Regions from separate parts of the Paraglaciecola sp. QJM3NY_14 genome, predicted to be linked through region 1. Evidence: predicted binding sites of a transcription regulator. Region 1 holds the regulator's gene; each other region holds the start of a gene.
The links. Region 1 encodes LexA, which represses DNA repair genes until DNA is damaged. Its sites were predicted from a motif close to TACTGTATNNNNATACAGTA; they were not measured.
Positions count from the first base shown of each region.

Region 1 (4,802 bases):
CCAAATAAGCGTTTGCGTGCAAAGGTCGGTACTATTTGCGAGATAATGCCAAAGGCGGGCAGTATCATGATGTAAACCTCAGGGTGCCCAAAGAACCAGAAAATATGCTGGAACATCACAGGGTCGCCGCCACCTGCGGCATCGAAGAAGCTAGTACCAAAAAACTTATCTGTTAACACCATAGTCACTGCGCCGGCTAATACAGGCATAACCGCAATAAGCAAAAATGCTGTTATTAACCACGTCCAAACAAAGAGCGGCATTTTCATCCATGTCATCCCTGGGGCGCGCATATTGAAGATCGTCACTATGACGTTAATCGCCCCCATAATGGATGAAATCCCCATGATATGTACCGAGAAAACAAACAGAGCAGTACTGTCACCACTGTACGTAGTTGATAGAGGAGCGTAGAACGTCCAGCCAAATGCAGGACCGCCACCTTCCATAAATAACGAAGACAGTAAAATCAAGAACGCAAAGGGTAAGATCCAGAAGCTCCAGTTGTTCATGCGAGGCAAAGCCATGTCTGGCGCGCCAATCATCATAGGCACTAACCAGTTAGCTAGCCCTGTAAAAGCGGGCATAACAGCACCAAACACCATGATCAAGCCATGAACTGTGGTCATTTGATTGAAAAAGTTAGGCTCAACTATCTGCAGGCCCGGCTGAAACAATTCCGCCCGAATGACCATCGCCATCGCGCCGCCGGTTAAGAACATGATAAATGCGAACCAAAGGTACAGCGTGCCTATGTCTTTGTGGTTTGTCGTGTACAACCAGCGCTTAATACCAGAAGGAGGCGCATGATGCTCGTGATGATCGTTTTCGTGATGGATCGTGTCGGTTACTGTGCTCATGATCGTCTCCCTACTGCCCGTTTAATGCAGCGTTAATGTCTTTCGCCTGAACTAGATCACCCGTATCGTTACCCCACGCATTTCGCTCATAGGTAATCACTGCGGCAAGTTCTGACATTGTTAACTGTTTAGCGAAGGCGGCCATTGCGGTACCTGATTTACCGTTAAGCACGATATCAATATGCGCAGCCATATCGTTTAGCGCAATGTCACTCCCTTTTAATGCTGGGAATACCCCTGGCAACCCTTCACCATTAGGCATATGACAGGCTGCACATGCAGAATTGTAAATTTTTTGACCATTGCTCATGAGCTCTTCTTTACTCATGTTCATTGCTAGTAATCTTTGTTCTTCAGCTTTTGCCTGTTCTTGGATGGCTTGACGCTCGCCTATCCACTTATCATATTCGGCGGGCTCTTTTGCGATAACCACAACCGGCATGAACCCGTGATCCTTTCCGCATAATTCAGCACACTGCCCACGGTAAATGCCCGGTTCATTGACCTTAGCCCAAGCATCATTAATAAAACCTGGATTAGCGTCTTGCTTGATTGCGAAGTCTGGTACCCACCAAGAATGAATAACATCGTCTGAGGTAATAAGAAAACGCACGCGTTTATCGGTAGGGATCACCAGAGGTTGATCTACTTCTAAGAGGTAATTAACACCCTTGTCTAATTTACCTGTGATTTCATCGGCTTGAGTTGCCATGCGAGAATAAAATTCGACGTCGTTATCCATGTACTTGTAGTGCCACTTCCATTGTGACCCTGTTACCAACACCGTCACTTCCGGTTCACTGGCATCCTCCATAGCGATCAACGTTTTGGCTGCAGGGATAGCCATTACAATGAGGATAATAAAAGGGATGACGGTCCAAGCGATTTCAACTTTAACACTCTCATGGAAGTTTGCAGGCTTAGCCCCACGAGATTTACGATGAAATAAAATGGAGTAGAACATAGCGCCAAACACACCAACAGCGATAACCACACATATGATGAACATCAACATATGTAGGTCATATACCTCGGCGCTGATATCAGTCACACCTTTGCGCATGTTTAATTGGTACTGATCTAAGTCGGACACTGAATCTGCAAAAGCGGTGCTGCAATTAAATGCACCTAACATTGCCATAACACTCAACGAAATTTTCTTCACTCGACCCCCTGCTTGTCAAACGCGTAAAATAGTGGTGATAACCATCAAACTCTACGTTCTAATTTATTATTGTAAGGTTCAGCACGCGACAAGTTTTGTTACTGACTTGTTAATCGTGTAACAAGCATTACTCAAAATAGGGGGAGTAGTCCAGTTTTTTTGTATATTTTATATTCAATTGACCAAATTTTAATCAGCCTATCAGTGTGTTACGTTAACAACTCAGTAACAAACACATAGATTAAATGATATGCGAAAAGGCAATATAAGATAGGTAAGATGGGATGTTTTCATGGAATAAAATAATATTTTCGAACTCCATTGCGAAGCTCGAAAATGATCAATAACTTAACAGCAAACTGCCTAAAAAATGTTCAACTACATCCAGTCAGCATTACGAATAACACCAACAGCAATACCTTCGATATTAAAAGGCTGCGTCGCTAGATCGACTTTAATAGGTTGGAAATCCTCGTTTTCAGCATGTAGTACGACTTGTCGACCTTTTCGCTCAAGCCGTTTAACGGTTACATCTTCATCTACTCGCGCAACTACCACCTGACCATTATGCACATCCGTTGTTTTATGCACGGCCAGTAAATCACCATCCAAAATACCAATGTCTTTCATACTCATGCCGCTAACTCTAAGTAAAAAATCAGCGCTGGGTTTAAATAAACTTGGGTCAACTTTGTAATGCATTTCAACATGCTCTTGAGCCAAAATGGGCTCACCGGCGGCAACACGACCAATAAGCGGCAAACCTTGGTCTTCTAATTGATCTTCTAAAGGCTCAGTGAGCCTGATACCTCTTGACGTGCCGGGCAAGATCTCAATTGCTCCTTTACGAGCCAGAGCCTTGAGGTGTTCTTCAGCCGCATTTGCCGATTTAAAACCAAGGTGCCGTGCTATTTCTGCACGAGTTGGCGGCATGCCTGTTTCTAGCATGGTGGTTTTAATCAGTTGCAAGACTTCTTCTTGTCTGGGAGTTAGTGGACGCATACACAGCCTGTTGTTTCATACAGTTTAACTGTGAGTATATACAGTCGTTGCTAAATCTCAAATTTTTCTTCTTTGTTGTTTATTAAAGATAATTTTCTATAAGACCTCTGACCTGTAAACTGATTACGCAGGGTGGAAAAGCCGAATAACGTGGTATCCTATACAGGTCTTTCATTATCTAGGTACCACTCTTATGGCATGGCTGCATAAACTGCTGCTGACAATGATATCTGTTCCGCTAAAATGGCTGGTTAAAGTTAATAGCATTCCTACAGATATAGCGACCGAACTTGGGATCGATACCACCAAACCCATTATTTATCTATTGCGCACACACTCGGTCACTGATCAATTTGCTTTAAAAATGTCTACCAATTCCTTAGGCTTGCCTAAGCCCTCCGAGCCGGTGCAAATCGGTGGTAAGGAATTACCCGCATGTTTGTTTTTACAACAACCACGTTCTTTGCTTACTCGAAAAGTGAAGATCACCAAAATTGCAGATGATGTTACTCGTCTGTTCCAGATCCACAGAGAGCACCCAGAGTTAGACTTGCAAATCGTTCCCGTTTCCATTTTTTGGGGCAGAGCGCCCGGCCGAAAGCTATCCGGCTGGTCAGATATTATCGCTAACCAGGTGTCGCCTAACTGGTTACGTAAGTTTTTTATTGTGCTGTTTTTAGGTAGAGATAACTTCGTTTGTTACAGCAAGGCTGTATCCTCTCGTACCATGGCAGATTTAAAAGGCAGTGATGAAGAAATAGGCCACAAGCTTATCCGCCTAGCGGGCACGCACTTTCATCGTCGCCGCCAAAATCTCATAGGCCCAATGTTACTCGAACGACAAGAATTATATAACGCAGTATTGGGCGCAGACTCTGTTCGCCAAGCAGTTAGCGACGAAGCGCGCAGCAAGAAGCAGTCAAATCACCAGATACAAGCCAAAGCGAAGAAATATGTCGATGAAATTGCCGCAGATTATCGCGAAGGGTTAGTAAGAATTGGCGACCGCTTACTCACAAAAATATGGAACAAAGTGTACAACGGCATTGAAGTAAAACATGCCGATAAAGTCAGGGCGTTAGCGCAAAATGGCCACGAAATTATCTACGTGCCGTGCCATAGAAGCCACATGGACTACCTCCTTTTAACTTATGTCATCTATCACGAAGGGTTAGTGACACCGCATATTGCTGCGGGTATCAATCTCAATTTTTGGCCGATTGGCGGAATTTTACGAAAATGTGGCGCATTCTTCTTACGTCGCAGCTTCGCCGGCAACAAGCTGTATACCGCGGTATTCAGAGAGTATTTAGAGCTACTTTTCAACAAAGGCTATTCCGTGAAGTATTATCCTGAAGGAGGCCGAAGTCGAACAGGTCGCTTACTACCGCCTAAAACGGGTATGTTGGCCATGACCCTTCAGGGACTGATTAAAGGCATTAACCGCCCCGTCAGTATTGTACCTGTATACATTGGCTACGAGCACGTAATGGAAGTCTCAAGCTATTTGAAAGAGCTCAAAGGCACAGACAAAAAGAAAGAATCTTTTTTTCAGGTGTTCTCCGCGGTACGTAAGCTGAAAAACTACGGAAACGGATTTTTAAATTTCGGTGATCCAATTAATTTAAGCAACTTTCTTGATAGCGAAGTGCCAGATTGGCGTGAAGCACAAAATTTAGAACCCGATAAAAAACCGCGCTGGTTAACCCCTGCCGTGAATACCTTAGCCAATGATGTTATGGGCCGAATCAACCAAGCGGCCGCTGTCAGCGGTA
Region 1 is NZ_CM149664.1:5,041,284-5,046,085, forward strand. Features, by position in the region: gene ctaD (cytochrome c oxidase subunit I) at 1-860, opposite strand, end outside; gene coxB (cytochrome c oxidase subunit II) at 871-1,995, opposite strand; gene lexA (transcriptional repressor LexA) at 2,404-3,027, opposite strand; gene plsB (glycerol-3-phosphate 1-O-acyltransferase PlsB) at 3,221-4,802, shown strand, end outside.

Region 2 (4,802 bases), on a different replicon from region 1:
ATGATCTGGTTTTACGAGGTGGGATAGCAAAAGATATACGTAGACCTGATTTTGATAACCTGTCTACGTCGATAAATTTCCCAGGAGGAGCGGGAGCTGCTGTTCAAGTGGGTAATCCTGGGTTAACGCCTGAAGAAGTTCTTTCTTATGATATTTCTGCCGAATATTACTTTTCAAACTCTAGTGTTGTCAGTGTTGGGTTTTTCCATAAAAAACGCACTGATATTTTTGCCGCTGTGAGAGATAACCCAGAAGAGCCTATTGGTGAAAATGGACAAATAGAACGTGATATTACCGACCCATGTGAAGGGGGCGGTATATGGAATCCAACGGTAACGGATCGCAATGTTTGGTCATCAGTACCGGGAACTGGAATTTGTGTGCCATTGCAAACTACGATTAATTTGCCAAATGAGGAAACGCAAACGGGTGTTGAGATAGCGTTTCAGCATGATTTATCAGCATACGAAGATACACTTGGTTGGGCTTCAGGGTTTGGTCTTATCGCTAATTACACTTATCAAGAATCGGGGTCTAATATTGACACCTTTAGACCTGCTACCGGTGATGGGAATGCTCTGAATAACCTTTTAGGACGAACAGATACCGATCAATCGACCTCGACACTCAGCGATGACATCGTAGAAGAGCGAATTGAACTAGAAGATTTATCCAAAAACGCATACAACATCACACTGTTTTATGACAAATACGATCTTAGTATCAGAGCTCGTTACACGTGGAGATCGTCGTTCAAAACGGGCAACTTGATCAGTTTCGATATGCCAAGAATTGTTGATGATAGAGCGCAACTGAATATGAGCGTTAGCTATGATATTAACGATTCTATGAGTGTAGGTTTAGAAGGAATAAACCTTCTCAGGGAAGATAGAACACAATGGTGTGTCAATGAAGGGGCCTTGTTGTGTGAGCAGGGGTTAACAGATCGTCGAATCATTCTTGGTGTGACAGCGAATTTTTAACTATTTTAATTTAGCCTATCCCTAAATTTTTTAACGGTGCCCCCAATAGTCGTTGTCGGCGAGTATTGGGGGCGTAATACTCTCAACTCACTTCAGTTTTCTAAACTCATTGTATATTTCTTGGGGATTGACCAGTATAGTCGAATAGGAGACATATTTGTCATTGCCTTCATCTATCAGGAGCATCAAATGTACGAAGACCTTATTTTGCTAATCCCATTGGCAATATTAGTTATCGGTACAATGCTGGTAATTCGCTATCCGAAAAAAACAACCACTGGTGATTAACAAAAAGGTTAAGCATTTATCTCTAATGGCATAAGGAGCGCATCTAACAGATTATTTTGGGGATATCACTCCACTTGGTGGTGTATTGCGGTGAAAGGAACTCCCGTCGCATAGCGAACTTTTGCTCAAAGCCTTTCGCCGCCATTCGAACTGTTGAGCGGCCATACCTGGCATTGATATTATCCATACAAGACATGAGCTTGGCATTGTCATTTGAAGGGCTAAATAAGTCGTATTGAAACAACCCTTCGTCGTGTAAATCCAATAACCCAACACCGCATTTATAATAACGAACACCTGATTGATATAGTTGCACCATGGCACTTTCAATGACTTTAATGATGTTGCGGGTGTCATTAGTAGGCACAGTAAAGCGATGAAAATACGAACGGCGAAAATAACCTTCCGTGTCGTGGGGTGAACTCGTCGCAAAGAGCGTCATACTTCCAGTCAGACTCTTCTGTCTGCGCAGCTTTATCGAAACCGTTTCTGCATGGCTAGCTAACGCACTGCGTAGCTCGTTGAATTCCGTAATCCGATTACCAAAGCTCCTAGTGCTGTATATCTCTTTTTTAGCCGCACGCACACTATCCCAATTATGGCGCACCTCACCGTTTAGCTCTCGCACTGTATTCTCCACAATTATCGAGAACTCCTTTCGAATTTGCGACGGGTCTCGATTCGCTAGCTCCCATGCTGTATTCACTCCTAAGGCATTCAGTCGTAACCCTAAACGTTTACCAATGCCCCACACTTCGGTTACTTCCATTTTGGACAACACGTCTTTACGGGTAGCTTCGGTATCTAGGACTGCGACGCCTTTAAAGCCTTCGACTTTTTTTGCTGCGTGATTAGCGACTTTGGATAATGTGGGGGTTGGGCCAATCCCCACACAAATAGGCAGTCTGACTTCACGCCAGACAGTTTTTCTAATCTGCGTCGCTAGGGTTGCCCAGCCTTCTTGGGGCGGCGCTGCCTCTTTACCGTAATACAGAAAGCACTCATCAATAGAGTACACATTAATATCAGGGGCAAAACGGGCGCAGGTGTCCATCATGCGCTGACTCAAATCAGCGTAAAGTTCATAATTACTCGAGCGTATGACGGCCCCTGCGGCCTCAAGCTCCCTTTTCATCTGAAAGTACGGTACAAACTTCTTACCCACATCCAGGCGCTTAGCAATGCCACACGCAGCGCATATACAACCATCGTTATTCGTCAGTACCACGACAGGTTTATTGCGAATACTGGGGGCAAACACCTTCTCGCAACTGGCATACATACTGTTGGCATCACACAAGGCGAACATCAGAGCTGCTTCTTAAAAGGTCGGTGTAAGCGGATGGAGCGCGTAACTACCCCCTCAATCTGAAAATCGTCACCTTCTTGCAAAAAGTACGGTGGAAATCGCTTACTGGATGACAGTAAACAGCGCTGCACCTTATCGATTTTCTTGCATACGAATACACCGTTAAGGTTTGCCACCACAACGTCTTGGTCTTTAATTTCTAAAGCGCGGTCTACAATCAACAGGTCATCTGAGAAAATACCATCCCCTTTCATTGATTCCCCCTGAGCAATACCAATGTAGGTAGCAGAAGGATGGTCAATCAGTAGTTGGTCTAAATCTAGGTTAAGCTGTGTGTACTCTGCCGCAGGTGACTCAAAACCAACGATACCCGCAGACGCTTTTATTGGGATAAATTTCAACATGCACTGTAATTATATACAGTATTGTTTTATTTGAAATAAACTTCGTAATAACTTTTTAGGTGAAAAGAAAAAATGTCTACAAAGATAGGGGGAACAATATGTAGTGATGGTAAAACAAATATAGCCTAACCCGAGGGAAGCTTAGCAATCTAGAAATGACCAAAAATTAATCACGCACTTCTAGATATTTTGCTGATTCGCATTCATAAAAGTTTTGTTCTATAAAAAATCTTCACGCATAGGGCTAAATGTATCGATTAATAATCCACCAGTGATTGTTGTCGTTCCATGTTCAACGTTTGGAGGGATAATACAAGAGTCCCCACTTTTTAATATGCGCTCTTTACCGGCGATAGTGAAAATGAACTCGCCTTCTTCAACATAAGTGATTTGTGTATGATGATGCTGGTGCGCGTAGCCGATAGCGCCTTTATCAAACCATACCTTAACCGCCATAATATCTGCGTTGTAAGCAAGTATTTGTCGCTTAATGCCTTCTCCTAGGTCTTCAATTTCTCTCACTTGAGTGTTCATATAGCTCCCTTGTCTATAAATGTGAAAAAAGTAAAACGTTACTTGTAACAAAGTCACGCGTGCGCAAAAGAGTCAGTTTCGCGCGATAGCTTCATAATTAATCATTATCTGTCAAATGTGGACGGTGGAAAAGCAGTTTTTTAACGTTATGCATTGTTTTCTCCTACTTCGACCTCGGAAAAACGAGCGCAAAAACTCATTTAATGGGTTAGCTCGATAAACTTATCGCTTTTATCCATGAGTAAAAACTCGCTCTTTTACTTTATGAATAGGGCGACCATGACCATTTTTTCTCATTTCATCTAAAAGTTTTATTTTACCGCGTGGGTACTTAATTCTCGTTGATAAAGATGTTAATATATCCATTATTAATCATATCTAGTCAGGTGCAGTCATGAAAATCGCTTTAATGATGGAAAATAGTCAAGCAGCAAAAAATCCGATAATTCTTGGGGAATTGGAGTCTGTATCAAGTTCCCTGGGACATGATGTCTATAACGTTGGCATGAGCAGTGAGGGTGATCATCACCTTACGTATGTTCATCTAGGCATCATGGCTGGAATTTTATTAAACTCGAGTGCAGTCGATTTCGTTATTGCTGGTTGTGGCACAGGACAAGGCGCTCTTATGTCACTGAATGCTCAGCCTGGTGTATATTGCGGATATTGTATTGACCCGTCCGATGCATTTTTATTTAATCAAGTTAATAACGGCAATGCACTAGCCCTACCTTTTGCAAAAGGCTTTGGTTGGGGAGCAGAACTTAATGCTCGATACATATTTGAAAAAGCTCTTACGGGCGAGAGAGGAAATGGATATCCAGTAGAAAGAAAAGAACCTCAAGTTAAGAATGCTGCCATTTTAGCCGAACTTAAAGCTGGACTCGCCGCCGAAAGCTATGTGGATACCTTGAAAAAGATTGATCAAGACCTTGTAAAAGTCGCTGTCTCTGGAGAACGTTTTCAGCAATGCTTATTTGAAAATGGCCATGATGAGTCAGTGAAGGCCTACATAAAATCCTTGCTATCTTAGATAAATAACGAAAGAAGAGAGTGGGTTCTAGATGAGCCTGCTTTTTACTGTTTTATCCGATGGTTAAAGTTCCATTAGGATACAAGACTCTTACGCTACGTGGGCTGGCCAAGAAATATGCAAGTGTGAGAGGGCCTAAACGTCCGATGTACATGAGTATTATAATAATCAGCTCACCAATGTCTGATAGATCCCCTGTCAATCCTCTCGATAACCCTACAGTGCTGAGGGCTGAAATAGCTTCAAATACT
Region 2 is NZ_JBWBUI010000002.1:75,049-79,850, reverse strand. Features, by position in the region: gene AC0VYA_RS22240 (TonB-dependent receptor) at 1-983, shown strand, start outside; gene AC0VYA_RS22235 (Y-family DNA polymerase) at 1,315-2,580, opposite strand; gene AC0VYA_RS22230 (LexA family protein) at 2,580-2,984, opposite strand; gene AC0VYA_RS22225 (cupin domain-containing protein) at 3,204-3,518, opposite strand; gene AC0VYA_RS22220 (RpiB/LacA/LacB family sugar-phosphate isomerase) at 3,913-4,551, shown strand; gene AC0VYA_RS22215 (TrkH family potassium uptake protein) at 4,604-4,802, opposite strand, start outside.
Region 2: the regulator LexA is predicted to act here: its motif matches at 2,986-3,005, upstream of AC0VYA_RS22230 (LexA family protein).

Region 3 (4,802 bases), 1.5 Mb from region 1:
ACGAAGATGACCATGTTTTTGAAGATAATGGCGTTAAAATCATTATCGATGGTAAAAGCTTGGTGTACTTAGACGGTACCGAACTAGATTTTGCCAAAGAAGGCCTGAACGAAGGGTTCCAGTTTAATAACCCTAACGCAAACGGCGAATGTGGCTGCGGCGAAAGTTTTAACGTATAGGTTTGCTATACGTGGCTATCAAAGAAGCAGGCTAACAGGCCTGCTTTTTATTAACGACGATTAAGACGTATCACGATGTAGACGCTTCCATTGTCTACACCTTCATAGGCCAAACTCAAAAGACGCTAATTGATATGAATTATTTTGCGCTATTCAACCTGACGCCTTCATTCGATGTAGACAAAGCGGCGCTTGCAGCGACGTACCAACAACTACAAAAACTCACGCATCCAGATAGGTTTGCTACCGCCAGCGAGCGCGACAAACTCATTGCTTTGCAAAAAAATGCGCAAGTTAATGACGGCTATCAAGTCTTAAAAACACCTCTGAGTCGTGCTGAGCATATGTTGGAGCTACGCGGTGTAGAATTACAGCATGAGCAAAAAACCATGCAAGACGGTGCATTTTTAATGCAGCAAATGGAATGGCGTGAACAATTAGACGATGCTCAACATGCTAGCGATCCACTTACTGCCCTTGAGTCTTTAGACGACGAAGTAGCGGCGGATATTAAGCGGTTGTTGAGTGAGCTTGGGGTTTTTCTCGAGCAATCCGATGATGCGGCGAATGAAAATGCTGCAAATCTGGTACGTAAGCTGAAGTTTTTATTTAAGCTACGTCACGAAATTGAAATCAAAGAAGACGCGTTAAGCGACTTTTGAACAACTAAACGGTTTTTATAATGGCATTACTCCAAATTGCAGAACCTGGCCTGAGCGCGGCACCTCACCAACGTAAACTTGCCGTGGGTATTGATTTAGGCACAACAAATTCTCTAGTGGCGACTGTTCGCAGTGGTCAGGCAGAGACGTTGGGAGACAACAATAACCAACACCTTTTGCCTTCAGTGGTCAGTTACACCGCTGATCAAGTGGTGGTGGGTGAGCAGGCTAAGCATGATGCTAGCCTTGACCCTGCAAATACCATTGTTTCAGTAAAACGTTTCTTGGGTCGTAGTCTCAATGATATTCGCCGCAGTTATCCAGACTTGCCTTATGATTTCGATGAGTCAAACCCGAACTCGCCGTTGCTGAATGTTACCGGCCGTCAAGTGAATCCAGTTGAGGTGTCATCTGAAATACTCACCACCCTGCGTTTACGTGCAGAACAGAGCTTGGGTGAAGAGCTAAGCGGTGCTGTGGTAACGGTTCCTGCGTATTTCGATGATGCGCAGCGCCAAGGCACTAAAGATGCCGCGCAACTAGCGGGATTAAAAGTGTTGCGGCTATTAAACGAACCCACAGCGGCCGCTATCGCTTACGGCTTAGACACTGCCCAAGAGGGCGTGATTGCCGTTTATGACTTGGGTGGCGGCACATTTGATATTTCTATTTTACGCTTGAGCAAAGGGGTATTCGAGGTATTAGCCACTGGCGGTGATTCAGCATTAGGCGGCGATGATTTTGATCACATGATTGTTAAGCATTTTCGCCAGCAGCTTGGCCTAGAGGGGGCGTTGTCAAAACGTTTGCATCGGGTCCTATTGGACAAAGCAAAGTTTGCTAAAGAGTCCTTGAGCGACAATGACACTGTTACAGTGGATTTTGCCGATGACGAGCAAAAGCTTCTCAGCTTATCTATTAGTCGAGAAACCTTTCAAGGTTTAATTGCTGACTTAACGAAAAGTACATTACGCGCGTGTCGCAGGGCGCTGAAAGACGCCGAGTTAGAAAAAGACGAAGTGCTAGAAGTCGTCATGGTTGGCGGTTCAACTCGCGTACCTTATGTGCGTGAGCAAGTGGGCGAATTCTTCGGCCGAACCCCTTTAACCTCTATTGATCCTGATAAAGTGGTGGCCATTGGCGCCTCTATTCAAGCTGATATTCTAGTAGGTAACAAGCCTGACGGTGAAATGCTGTTACTGGACGTATTACCACTGTCTCTTGGCTTAGAAACTATGGGCGGTTTGGTTGAGAAAGTCATTCACCGTAATACCACTATTCCTGTGGCGAAAGCGCAAGAATTTACGACATTCAAAGATGGCCAGACGGCTATGATGATCCACGTGTTGCAAGGTGAGCGCGAATTGGTTGACGACTGCCGTTCGCTAGCAAAATTCACGTTGCACGGTATACCGCCGATGGCGGCTGGCGCTGCGCACATTCGAGTCACCTTTCAGGTAGATGCAGACGGTCTGCTTAACGTGATGGCGATGGAGAAATCCAGTGGCGTTCAAGCTGAGATCCAAGTTAAACCCTCTTATGGATTAGACGAATCACAAATCAGCGACATGCTTAAAGCGTCCATGCAGAATGCCACAGGCGACATGCAGGCCCGCATGTTGAAAGAGCAACAGGTAGAAGCTGCAAGAGTACATGAAGCCCTACAAGCTGCGCTGAATGCAGATGGAGCTGAGCTATTGAGTGCGGCGGAAATCGGCACTATTCAAGCTAGCCTAGAAGTATTAGATATCGCAGGCAAAAACGATGATATCGATGCGATAAAGCAAGCGATTAGCGCAGCCGATGCAGCGAGTCAAATATTCGCAGAAAAACGTATGGATCACTCGATCAAAAAGGCACTGGCCGGTCATACGGTCGACAGCATTTAATTTTATTTAGCGTCAGAATTAATTTTTCGATTTAAGGAAACAACAGATGCCACAAGTTATATTTTTACCTCATGCTGAGCTTTGCCCAGACGGTGCCGTACTCGAAGCGCCTTCTGGCACAACAGTATTGGATGTTGCTTTGAAAAACGGTATAGGCATTGAGCATGCTTGTGAAAAGTCATGCGCCTGTACCACCTGCCACGTCATTGTGCGTGAAGGGTTTGAATCGCTTGACGAGAGTGATGAGTTAGAAGACGACTTACTCGACAAAGCCTGGGGGCTAGAGCCTGATTCGCGTTTAGGTTGCCAAGCTATTATTAAAGATGAAGATTTAGTGGTTGAGATCCCTCGTTACACTGTTAATCAGGTTAGTGAAGGGCACTAATCGCTAATTGTGATTTTGCTTTAACAAAAACCAGCCAAAAGCTGGTTTTTTTATATGTGCACGGCGGTAAAAATGAACTGTACATAAAAACAGGTGTTGTGCTATATTTTGTACAGACACGCAATTGAGGATACAAATATGGCCATTATTACCAGATACGTCGTTGAGCATAAAGGGGTTGAAAAGTTTGTGACCGCAGATAAAAAAGAAGCCGATAAGTACGACAAAATGCTAGAAGTAGCAGACAACCTAGCCGAGTACATTGAAGCTAAGGGGATGAAGTTCGAAGCTGATGTTTTAGAGGATTTGGCGATCATGCTGTCTAAAAATAAAGATGCGGTTGGCAAGATGTTCAAAGGTACTGAGGCAAAGTCTGTACTGTCTGACGAAAAAGCTGAAGTAGTCGCCCTTAGTAAAAAGAAAGCCTAAAGATCAGGGCTCAATCACGGCTCAATACTGAGAACTTATACCCACTTCAGTAAACAATGAATCGCTGAGCGAAAATTTATAAATGTAAGCTAAAAGGCGCCCGTCAGGTCGCCTATGGCTGCTCAGTAGATGGCTCTTTATCACTTAGAAGCATAAGATTAACTTGCTTTTTTTAATGTCATTTCTTTAGTTTCTCCCTTGCTGTTAGGGGCATCTTTTTCTTCTTTAGCAGCATTGTGCGGCATATAACGCGCTTTTTTCTTCGCTTTGAGCATATGAATATCCGCTAAGACTAGACCATCAATACAATTGCCAAAATCAGCATCAATATTAAAGTCTAGAAAATGAATGCCGCCGTCGTCATAGGTTTCCGTATATTGTTTATACAGCGTCGGAACCGCCACTCCCATGTTGGCCAGCATATGCTTTAGTTGGGTAAAATCTTTCTTATAATCACCGCCTGTAAAACTTTCAGCTAAATCGGTTGCCAAATGATAGGGGGTTTTAGAGGTGGCAATAGTGTCTTTGTGGGTAAAATACAAGCGGTAAAATTGTACTAACAAATCTTTGGCCGCTTTAGGGTAGGTATCGCTCAAGGAGACAGGTCCGAACAAGTAGCGATAGTCAGGGTGGCGCTGCAAAAATGCCCCTATGCCGTACCATAAGTAATCTAAGCTACGTTTACCCCAATACCTGGGCTGTACAAAACTTCGGCCGAGCTCAAGTCCTTTTTCAAAATACGGCTGCATTGCGTCGGTATAATTGAATAGCGTGGCTGAGTACAAACCATCGGTTCCGGTTTGTGCCAGTAACTTTTTAGCATCACCAAAGCGATAAGCGCCGGCAATTTCTAGATCGTCTGGATCCCACAGAATCAAATGAAAATACTGGGTATCGTATTGATCAATATCACGTCTGCGGTGACTGCCTTCGCCTACTGCACGAAAGGCTATTTCACGCAGGCGTCCAATTTCGCGCATGATGGGCGAACTTCCCGTGTATTGATATAGATAGATTGCTTTGCCATCGGTGGTTTCCCCTAAATGCTCACAATCACGTTTTATTGCACGGCTCAGCTCAGTGCGGTTTTCTGGCATGGCGATGGCTTTTTGGGTGGCAAAAATGCCTTGTTTGCCCATGCCGATGCGATAAAGGTGTTTTTTGAGTAATTTAACTTGCTGGATGCGATTAATTTTATCATTGGCATAGGATTCAAATGGGATTACTTCGCCAATACGCATGGGCAAATGGTTACGCT
Region 3 is NZ_CM149664.1:1,400,947-1,405,748, forward strand. Features, by position in the region: gene iscA (iron-sulfur cluster assembly protein IscA) at 1-179, shown strand, start outside; gene hscB (co-chaperone HscB) at 314-841, shown strand; gene hscA (Fe-S protein assembly chaperone HscA) at 862-2,730, shown strand; gene fdx (ISC system 2Fe-2S type ferredoxin) at 2,777-3,115, shown strand; gene AC0VYA_RS05970 (YebG family protein) at 3,254-3,544, shown strand; gene olsF (bifunctional ornithine lipid synthase OlsF) at 3,703-4,802, opposite strand, start outside.
Region 3: the regulator LexA is predicted to act here: its motif matches at 3,191-3,210, upstream of AC0VYA_RS05970 (YebG family protein).

Region 4 (4,802 bases), 120 kb from region 1:
GAATATGCTCTTCAGCAAGTAAATGTCGTTGATATCCTATCCATAAACGAGCGTCATAATGATTGGTTAGCCATGTTGCCCAATAATGATTTTGCTCGGGGTTGCCACTTGGGATCCAAATAGCCAAGCAATGCTTGGTCGTTCTAAGATCCCATAAATCGAGCTTATATTCCCCCTTATCTGCACGGCGTCGCGCGTTGGTAATAATGCGGCACAGCTCGGCGTATGCTTTATGGTTAGGGCATAATAGAATAAGTTGAAGTTCAGCATTGTAGTAGAACATGCTACCGACAATTAACTTAATGGATAAGCCTTTTCTTTTTATTTCGGAGTGAGCGCGTACTATCCCTGCTACACTACATTCATCGGTAATAGCAAGTGCTTGGTAACCTAAAAATTCTGCTTGGTTAATGAGTTCACTTGGATGCGATGCGGCTTGTAAAAAACTGAAATTACTCTGACAAAATAACTCAGCATATTGATCCTTTCTGAATGCCATAATTAACTAAAAATGCCTTGCAAGAACCACGTGTTTTCTGGTGTTTTGAACACCCAAAACCATTGCCCCTCTTTACTCACCGCAATGAAGTAATCTCGTAGCACAGGTTGTTGGTCCCACCAACCTGTGCTAATGCGTTCAGGTCCATGCACGATTGAAACGTGTTGAGTAAGCAAACTAGGTTCAGCTAACAAAAAACTTGGTCTTAGCGGAGAGCGGTAAATTGGGTTTCGCTCATTCACTGTTAATACGGAACAATATTGGGATGCTCGCTCAGGTCGATAGTCGTTAATGGTTTGCGGGCTAAAAAGTACATCATCGCCAAGCTTAGCTTGTAATGCTGATATAAGTTGTAAGCGGGATACAACCCCTTGTTTCCCAAGGAACAAATCTTGTTTATCAGGATGACGAACAAAAGTTTTACCCGTGGAAAGTTGCAGTGCGATAATTGGAGCATTCAGCAGCACATTTTCGAGTTTTAATGCGAGCAACCCTAACCAGTCTTTGGCACGATATTCTCCTTGCTGCGCCCCTACCGTAAATTCGATTTTGCTTTTATCTCGCTGATATAAAATTATGCGCAGCTCTTGGGTTAACTCGTCTCTTAGCAGCAAAAAATTCTCTAAGTTTGAAAGCAATTTTTGTATGGGTTTGAGAAGTAAATCGGTGCGCTCTATTTCATACAGCAGTTCAATGTATTGCTTGAAGTTTGCTTGGGGATGAAAAAAAATTACCGGATGTTTGAAATCGCCTCTTAGCTGCCCTAAGTAAGTAATCATTTGAGTATCGAAGCGTTTGTGTAAATCACTAAACGGAATGATGAGAAGTTGCTCAACAGATTTTACGCCAATGCTGTTAAGCTTAGTTACATCCTTTGAAGAAAGTTCAGTAAGGCTTAAATCGACTTTTTTTAAGGCGTGCTGTATGGCCGCGGGTTCATCCGTGATTTGGTTCCATCCTTTGACGGCGAGTAATTTGGCCGCTAAAGGTGAATGGCCAGTGGCGAATGAGAAACTTACGTTCAATGGTACAAGCTGGCTTTTAATCATGCTCCACAGTTCGTTTAAACTCGAATATAAACGCAACATATTGTGCACTCGAAGTAACAGCCCTTGCTCACTGAAAAAGCAAATATCTGAAACAACCATGTATAAGCGTTGCGCAATTATACTCAGCTGCTGTTTTTCGATTTCCGGGTTAAACGGCATAACCTGCAAGCCACCATGTAAAGCCGCAGCTGTGCCTAAGCTCATGAAGGGTTGAATGCCTGCTTGCCTGGCGCATTTATTAAGCTGCACGATACCATGAGCTGTATCGAGTATTACAATAGGGATCGACGATGTACTTTTATGATTGCCTGTGCCGTCAATGTATCCTTTGCTCTCGGCACCCTCATGCACGTGATAAGAGTCGAGCTGCAAATTTGGGAAATGTAGGTAGAGCCATAGAGGTTGCATGGTGGCTAATTAGCCGGTAAGGCTATGTAAGCCAGTGAGAGGAAGAACATTATTTGCTGGTATAGGTCGCGTTAATGATGGCCACATCTTGCTCATATTGACGGTGAAGGGCTGGCTATGACAACCGCCTTTGCGTTTAGTAATGGTTACCTCGATACCCTGAGAAGATGAGGATAACTGCATTGCTAAAGCCACCGGCAATGAAAATACCTGTTCTTGTTGCTGGCGTAGCACAATATTTAATGCCCCGCCTGCCTCTGCCGCGAATTGTAGTCGCTTTGCTTGGTGTACTTCTAGGCCCTGATGCCACAACAATACTCCATCACAGCAGCCACTTTTTAAGCATTGCTCAGTTGACCATAAAGCATCCTTGGCATTCTTGGGTTCAATAATCAGAATACGCGATAACTCAAAGCCCATTTTCGCCAGCATGGGTGCATTCAACCGAGCGGGGGCACCAATAAAGACTAAAAGTTTGTCGCTGTTTTGTTGGCGCAATACGAAGCTAGGTAAGAGTAAGCGCAGTTCACCAATGCCAATTGGGCTACTAATATCAACTACACCTTGCTCAGGTAAACCACCTTCTAGGTGAGCATCGAGAGCATCAAAACCGCTGGGCAAAACCTTATGAGCACCACTTGCTTGGCTGGCTCGCCAAACTAGACGCTTGTTTTTGAGCTGATCGATTGTTGAGTTCATACATCACCATGGGTTGTATATTTTAACTGTATATTTATACAGTATATAAAACATAACATGATTAGCAAGTTTTAGGTGCAGGGCACTTTTGTCAAACTATGGATCTGATTGATTCCACGCAGGTTTATTGTTGGCATAATTACTTTTTGATTGATAAGTTGTCTTTTTAAGAGATGAGAACCCAAATGCAATATTGGTTATTTAAAACAGAACCTGATGCCTTTAGCATCGATGACTTAGCTGCAAAGCCTGAGCAGACGGAGCACTGGGACGGTATCCGCAATTACCAAGCGCGTAATTTTTTGCGTGACCAAGTAAAGCAGGGCGATAAGGTCTTTATTTATCATTCTAGCTGTAAAGACGTTGGCATCGCGGGGCTTGCAGAAGTCGTCAAAGAAGCCTACCCAGATCACACACAGTTTGACCCTGAAAGCCATTACTATGACCCTAAATCAAGCCCTGACAATCCCAGATGGGTGATGGTCGATGTAAAGTTTGTCGAGAAATTTCCCGCTATTTTGTCGCTTAAAAAAATAAAAAGCATGCCCGAGATAAACGAAATCGGCTTAATCAAAAAAGGCCATCGATTGTCTATCATGCCAGTGAATGAGCATGAGTTTTCAGTATTGTTGGCGGTGGCAAAAGGATAGTGCATCCGCCTAAAAATCAGATATTAGCTTGTCTTTATAACTAAAAGATTATTGACTAACAAACGATTAAAAGTGTAAGAGGTCATAGTTAGAATTGTGAAGAACTTATTATTGGCAGTGCTACATTTGCTTTTCAGCCGAGTTGCGTTTGGTCGATTAGTTGGACGAACAATGGACTACGAGGATAATAGAAGAGATCGAGAATAGACTAATTTTCGAAAGCAATTATTTTTAACATTCCTCATTACCATATGTATTGGTTTTTTATGTGTTATCTATGGTTTTTATGCTGATGTTTTAAATCTTTTTTGGGCTGTTGATTTCAAAAAAACACTCAATTTTACGGGAACGTTGCTAACTGCATGGGCAACTCTGCTCGCACTTGGGAACAAACATGCAACATGGGGTGGAGATGCAATTATAGATAATCTCACTCCGTTCTTATTTAAAATTATTTTTGTTTCTGGTTTTACATTGATGTTGGCTACATCGATAAAATGACTATCTATCAAGAACCAAATGTATTTGTGCCAGCAGTCATTTTTGGTATCAAACCTATATTTATCGAAAGGCACTATTTAATATTTAACAGCAAGCCGGCATATTAAAACTCTATGTCAACGACTCTCCTCAATAAACATATCTATATTCTGTTCTAAAATCGACAAGGGCACTGAGCCGTAGGCGAGCACTGCATCGTGAAAGGCGCGTAAGTCGAACTTGTCGCCCAATGCGTCTTCGGCTTTTTTACGTAGGCGTTTAATGGTTAATTCACCAATTTTGTAGGACAAAGCCTGGGCTGGCCATGATATGTAGCGGTCCACTTCTGTGGTGACATTATGTTCAGATAAAGCAGTGTTTTCCAGCATGTAGTCAATGGCTTGTTGGCGCGACCAACCTTGCATATGCATACCCGTATCGACCACTAAACGACACGCGCGCCACATTTCATAGCTTAAGCGGCCAAATTCTTCATAGGGTGTGGTGTAAATCCCCACTTCTTTACCCAAGAATTCAGAATATAAACCCCAGCCCTCACCAAACGCTGAAATATAGGTGTAACGGCGAACAGGAGGTAAGTCTTGCATTTCACTTGCCAGCGATATTTGCAAATGATGACCGGGTACTGCTTCGTGCAAGGTAAGCGCGGGCAGGGCATACAAGGGGCGCTTATCCAGCGCATAAGTGTTCACCCAATAGTAACCCGGCTGGTCGTCTCTTGTTGGGGCGATATAACGCCCAGTGGTATATTTAGGGGCGATATTATCAGGCACCGGCGCCACACCGTAAGGCACGCGGGGCAAAGTGTAAAATAACTGAGGGAGCGTGGCATCAATGCGTTTGGCTATATATGAAGCACGCATTAAAAGCTCGTCTGCACTGGTGGCATAAAACTCGGGGGAGGTGCGTAAGTACCGAATAAACTGATTAATATCACCTTCAAAGTTAAGGGTGTCTAATACGCTCTGCATTTCACTGCGAATGCGTTTTACCTCT
Region 4 is NZ_CM149664.1:44,271-49,072, forward strand. Features, by position in the region: gene AC0VYA_RS00195 (error-prone DNA polymerase) at 1-499, opposite strand, end outside; gene AC0VYA_RS00200 (Y-family DNA polymerase) at 502-1,956, opposite strand; gene imuA (translesion DNA synthesis-associated protein ImuA) at 1,966-2,655, opposite strand; gene AC0VYA_RS00210 (EVE domain-containing protein) at 2,841-3,305, shown strand; gene AC0VYA_RS00215 (DUF885 domain-containing protein) at 3,923-4,802, opposite strand, start outside.
Region 4: the regulator LexA is predicted to act here: its motif matches at 2,680-2,699, upstream of imuA (translesion DNA synthesis-associated protein ImuA).